2 regions of the Aequorivita sp. 609 genome follow, and region 1 is predicted to be linked to the other one. Evidence: riboswitches for the same ligand, from Rfam matches in the RefSeq annotation. Region 1 holds a riboswitch; the other holds the start of a gene.
What was found. A riboswitch is a leader RNA that binds a small molecule or an ion and turns the genes downstream of it on or off. The one in region 1 is predicted to bind cobalamin.
Positions count from the first base shown of each region.

Region 2: it holds a riboswitch for cobalamin, as region 1 does, so the genes downstream of both, H4O20_RS01470 (TonB-dependent receptor) here and H4O20_RS06780 (DUF5074 domain-containing protein) in region 1, are expected to answer to the same signal.

Region 1 is NZ_JACJVM010000014.1:906-4,145, reverse strand. It holds gene H4O20_RS06785 (S46 family peptidase) at 1-366, opposite strand, end outside; cobalamin riboswitch at 556-789, shown strand; gene H4O20_RS06780 (DUF5074 domain-containing protein) at 1,184-2,476, shown strand; gene H4O20_RS06775 (T9SS type A sorting domain-containing protein) at 2,473-3,240, shown strand, end outside.
Region 2 is NZ_JACJVM010000003.1:86,069-89,308, reverse strand. It holds gene H4O20_RS01475 (DUF5074 domain-containing protein) at 1-367, opposite strand, end outside; gene H4O20_RS01470 (TonB-dependent receptor) at 372-2,204, opposite strand; cobalamin riboswitch at 2,234-2,494, opposite strand; gene H4O20_RS01465 (ABC transporter substrate-binding protein) at 2,639-3,240, shown strand, end outside.

The DNA of each region.
Region 1 (3,240 bases):
AAAAGTTGCTGTTACTCCTGGGTTTGGCAATTCTTCTTTCAAGTTCATTGCCCAGAAACCGTTTTCTAAATAATCGTTTTCGAGTGTTGAATGACTTTGAATTTGCGAATAACCGCAATGATGGTTAGTTAGTAAAAGTCCTTGGTTACTAATAACTTCAGAAGTACAACCACCATTAAAATGTGGTACCGCATCTTTTAAGCTAGCGTTGTTTACATCGTAAATATCTTGGGCAGACATTTTCATTCCAAGATTTTTCATTTCAGACTCATTCATTCCTTCTAAGAGCGAAGGAATCCACATTCCTCCTTGCTGCGCAAAGAGAGGGACGGATAAAAAGATAAAAAGTACACGTAATAATTTCATAGAATAATTTTTAAAGAATAATTGTCTGCAAGATAAGAATACCATGACAATTTTGAAGATTTTTAAGTGCGATAACTTATTTAACCTTCATTTTGGCTCCATATTTCATTGATAAACATTAGGGTATATAAGTCGTTTTACATTTTTGAAAATCTCATGTTTTGTAATAATTCACAATGAAATTTTAATTAGTTTTGCGCCACGTTTGGTTTGTTGCTGAAAAATTTCAGCACAATTAAAAGGGAATCAGGAAAAGTGAATTTTTGTACTTAATAAAAGCCTGAGCTGTTCCCGCAACTGTAAGCTTAGTCCCAAGATTGGGACGTCTGTAATTAAAACTTCAAAATCCACTGTTGGTGAACCAATGGGAAGGAAAATTACAGGACGCGAGCCAGGAGACCTGCCAAATGCCTAATAACTTAAAACAATGGCTTTCGGGTAAAAAGCTTCAGGTTTATGAAAGATTACTGCTGTAAACTAATTATTTGTATTACTATCCATTTTCTGAGATTCGCTCAGAGAAACGGCATAACTGTATTTAAATATTTTCTTCAGCAAATTTATCCTAAGTTATTGTTGTCACTGCTTTCTACCAACCTAAGGTGTACAAAATATCACTATAAATGTTTTCAAGATAAACACTTAGATATAATCAAATTAATCAACCTAAATGTGTTTAAAAACTCCTGTTTAGGTTTTTGTAAATCAAAGCAAATCAGTAGTGATTTAAACTTGATTTGTAATTCAAGTGCGTGATCATTGGTAGACTAAATCTCAAATAAATTCAATTCTAAATAAATTTTATAAAAAAGTGAACATGAAAAATTATTACAACAACTTACTAACCGTAGCGGCTACATTATTATTTTGTATTTGTAGTTATTCTCAAAATTATGAAGATGGAATATTTATCTTAAATGAAGGAATGATAGGAACCGAAACAGCATCAGTTTCATTTCTAAATTCAAATGGTGCATTAGAAAATAATGTTTTTTCAAATCAAAACATGGGTATGGCATTAGGTGATACTGGTCAAGGAATGGGGTTTACAGAGGATTTTGCTTATGTCGTTTTAAATTATAGTAATGAGGTTAAAGTGATGAATAGAACAACTTTTGAAATGGCTGCTAGCATCACAGACCAAATGGTTTATCCTCGAAATATTGCCTTTTCAGGTGACAAAGGATATGTCACAAATTGGGGTAATCCAGGAGATGATTCCGACGATTTCGTTGCTGTTATAGATTTAACTACAAATGAAGTTACTTCAACAATTCCTGTTGCTGAAGGGCCAGAAGAAATAGTTGAGAAAAATGGTGTTCTATTTGTTGCGCATCAAGGAGGCTATGGTTTTGGGAATTCTATTTCAATTATTGATGCTGCTACTAACGAGGTTACTGAGGTAGCTGTGGGCGATGTGCCTTCAGCCTTACGCGTTGATGATGACTTCCTTTATGTTCTTTGCACCGGAAATCCAAGTTATTCAGGAAATGAAACATCTGGAAAGATTGTAAAAATTAGCCTAAACGATTATCAGAACACTACAGAATTCACATTTCCTGGTTTAGATCATCCAGAATTTCTAGGTCTAGATGCTACTGATCTTTATTATGTATTAAATAGAAATATCTACAAAATGTCATTGACGGATACTGAACTTCCAGTTCAGCCATTTATTATTACATCTTCAAACAACGTTCTAATTCCTTATGGGTTTAATAAGATAGCTGATAAGTTGTATTTAACCGATGCCGTAAATTATGTGAATGATGGGAAAGTTTATATCTATAATGAAGATGGAAGTTTTGAAACAGAATACACTGTAGGCCAATTACCAAATGGAGTATATAAATATGAAGCCCAAACAGCATCGGTGTTAGATTTTGTAGCGAATAACATCGCGATCTACCCTAATCCTGCGACAGATGGTTTCAACCTCAATATTAATGGAAATGCAAAATTTTCAATTTACGATACATCAGGAAGAATGGTAAAAGCTGGAGTTTATAGCAATGAAACAGTAAAAGTAAACGACTTAAAAGCTGGAGTTTACTTAGTGCAAATAGCTTTTGAAGGAAATATTTCGACAGAGAAATTGATTGTAGAATGAGAGTATTTTTCTTCTTATTTCTTATAACCTCTTGTTCGCTGCAGTCGCAAAGTTATGCGCCTGCAGCTGGCCAAGTTGGGTCAACAGCCATTGCAGCGGATAGTGCTCTTTTTGTTTCTTGGGCAACAGGTGTTAGTATTGAAAGAGGTTATGTAGATATTTCGAATCCGGATTATCAGGCTAACGGTAGTAACTTTACAACTTATGGTGAGCCCGATAATGCAATAGGTCCTGCCACAAATAGTGCGGTAAGCTTGGGAGATGGTGGGCAAGCCATATTAACTTTTGATAGCCCCATAAAAGATGGTCCCGGCTTTGATTTTGCTGTTTTTGAAAATAGTTTTAGTGATTTTTATTTGGAATTAGCTTTTGTTGAAGTAAGCTCCAACGGAATTGATTTTTTTAGATTTCCTTCTCATAGCCAAACTCAAACAGAGATTCAAGTGGAAGGGTTTGATGAATTAGATCCTACCTATATAAATAACCTAGCAGGTAAATATCGGGCGATGTTTGGAACTCCATTCGACCTTGCGGAATTACAAGAAGATCCCCTACTTGATAAAAATAATATTACTCATATTAAGATAATAGATGTTGTGGGAAGTCTAAATTCTAATTATGCAAGTTATGATAGTCATGGAAATATTATAAACGATCCTTTTACAACCCCATTTCATTCAGGTGGGTTTGATCTGGATGCTGTAGGTGTTATAAATGAACAGCTTTTAGGTGTAGAGGAAAAAGAAAGTAAGAAGTTTCAGGTA
Region 2 (3,240 bases), on a different contig from region 1:
GTGGATTAACAAGGCCTGTTGTAATAGAGTCTATAGCTTCAAAACTATAACGGTTAGCTACCATAATTTTATTCGAATTATTTACTACTATGTAAGCGTTTTCGTTGTTAAAACCCATTGATTGTACAATATTCCCAAGTTCTGTACCATTTACAGTTCTGTAAATATTTTGTGAAACAGTTGCATAATCATTAGATATATAAGTTATTGATCCGCTTCCATTCATAAATGGACCTTCGTTAGTAACTAGAACCCCATTCTCATATGCAGCAGGTTCGTAAACCGGCTGATTGTCATCATCACTACTACAAGCGACAAAAAATAATGTTGATAAAGCAATTAAGAGTGATCTTTTTATTGTTTTCATTTAGTTATATATTAAAGTTTAAAAATATTTCGATACTTCGTGAAGGCATTGGTCTATAGGCTACATTTTCATAATATTTATTGAAAACATTTTTTACTCGACCGCCTAGTTTTATATTCGGATTGAAAGGAAATGCGTAATCTGCACCCAGATTCAACAAAGAATACGCATCCACAACATCACTGTTATCGGTAGTTGTATAAGCTTCTCCATTAAACAATCCTTGTAAATAAATTGAAAGCTTTTTATAGCTATATGTTATTGATCCAGCTGCTTTGTTATAAGGTACGTAGATTAATTGTTTCTCTTTTTTTAAATCCTCAGCTTTAGTATAGGAATAGTGGGCATTCAAATATAAAATCTGTGATTTACCTACTTCCACAGTATAATCAAAAGTAACTTCAGCTCCAAAATTTCTAGTTTCACTTATATTTTCAGGTTCCCAAATACCACCACTTCTTGGCGTCCATTTTATTAAATCCTCAGATTTGATGTAATAAGCAGCAACATCAACATTTAGTTTTCCAAAAAAAAATTCTTGTCCAAGTTCTACTTGATATGAAGTTTCTGGTTTTAAGTCAATATTTCCACCAGCATACCAATAAAGGTCGTTAAATGTTGGGATTCTGTAGTTTTTAGAACCATTTATTCGAAGTGCATAAAAGTCGGAAACCTTATATTTTGCATCTGCTGAATACAGAATCGGATTGTCATATTCATTTAGAAACTCTTTTCTAATGTTTAATCCATAATTAAAATCATCCGAAACTTTATGATTTAACAATAAAACTGCAGCCAAGGTTCTACGGGAGTTATCGCCAACATTATCACCGTTTCCGTTTAATAAAGTGTATTCAGCTTTTCCGTTTAATCGAATATTATTTTTAAATAACACCTCTGTCTGCAATCCACCAATAAAGCTGTTTGCTTGTCCTTTGTCGTAATTTGATTTTTCACTATCTGGAATATACCTAAACTGTTCGTACAGGTGTGCGAAACTAGCTTTTGTATTAAATATTCCAATTTGTTTTTGTAACTGCCATAAATTTCTCGTTGTAATATCTTTATAAGCATCCTTTCCTATGGTATTTAAGCTACCTGAAAAGTTTCTATCGTTATACACGTACTCCGAATTCCAAGTAACAACACCATTTCTTATACGTCGAGCTTCATTTACTTTGGCCGAAAAACGTAAAAACTGCCCGTGTTTATTCATTTTATCCTTTCCTACATAGTAGTAATCATTTTCTGAACGTAAAAAATCTACACCTATATTTAGATAATGATTATCCCAAGTTTGAGTAGTATTTGCATTTGCAGCTATCGTAGAAAAGCTTCCGTAGCGCAATCCTACATTGGTTTTATTTGTCTTTTTAAAAGTATAAGTATTGTTTAGATGAATACTACCACCTACTGCTCCACTTCCATATTGAACTCCACCACCACCACTTCTGATTGATATATCATCGTAGTTTAAAGGAGAAATTACATTAAAATCAGTTTGACCTGTAAAAATTGAATTTATATTAATTCCATTCCAAATAACAGCTGTTTGTGACGCATTTGTTCCTCTAAAGGAAGGAGATGAAACCATCCCATATCCATTTTCTTTAAAATAGATTAAAGAGTTATATGTAAGGGTTTCAGTTAATGACGTAGCGTTTCGTTCAACAATCGAATCATTTACTTTTTCTATTTTGAATCCTTTAGAAAAGTGTACAAGTTTTGCGTCGGTAAGCAATACTTCAGGTAACTGCTGAATAGTATCCAATTGTGCCACAACTGAAGTTGAACACAAGAAAATAGCCAAGATGATATGGTAATGTAAATTTTTCATAATTCAACCTTTATCCCGAAAGTTTGATGATTTTATGTTATGAATCTGGCAGGTCTCCTGGCTTGTCTTTTGTGCTACCTTCCCATCCTAAAAATTATCAAGACAGTGGTTTTGAAGTATGCACGCCTCAAATTGTATCAAGGCCGACTCACAGTTGCGGGAACAGCATAGGATTATTGATTATTTTATAATGCCGAATTAAACATTCGAATAAAAAGCATTAAAATCGTTTACCTATTTCCCTTTTAAGAGCACTTTTAAATATGCTCACCAAAATTCGATGCAAAGATAGTCGTTAATTTCAGCGTTGAAAAGAAATTACTGTAAAGATTAAGGATTGGCATTTCTGAATAATATTTTAAAAAGTGAGCTATTGATTCTTTCTACAACTTTGTGATACCTTTGCGCATCTCAAAACCATTAAACAGCCAATAATGCCAAGTTTTAAAAATCATATTGTTTTATTCTTTTTCACTTTAGTATTTATCTCCTGTAAAAACGAAACTAAAGAAACTATAGAAAGTGTCTCAATTGAAGGCAAAAAACTGGAAGTAAAATACGCTAAGGGCTTTGAAATTGAAGCATTTGAAGGTTATAAGACAATTACTTTAAAAAATCCTTGGCCAGGAACAGATAAAACTTTCACCTATGCTTTAGTTGAGAGAAATGCCTCCCTTCCAAATCCAGAAAGCTATGATGCAGTGGTTGAAATTCCTATTAAGCAAATAGTTGTAACTTCTACTACTCACATTCCCTCCTTAGAAATGTTAGGAGAAATAAATTCTTTGATTGGTTTTCCTAATTTAAACTATATCTCTTCGGAAAAGACTAGAAACCGAATTGCAAACAATGAAATTAAGGAGTTGGGTAAAAACGAAGACATAAACACTGAAATCCTTATCGATCTTTCTCCCGATGCTGTTATTGGTTTTGCTGTTGATGGTAATAACTCTGCGTTTTCAACAATACAAAATGCAAGAATTCCTGTTCTTTATAATTCAGACTGGACAGAGGTTTCTCCTTTAGGAAAAGCTGA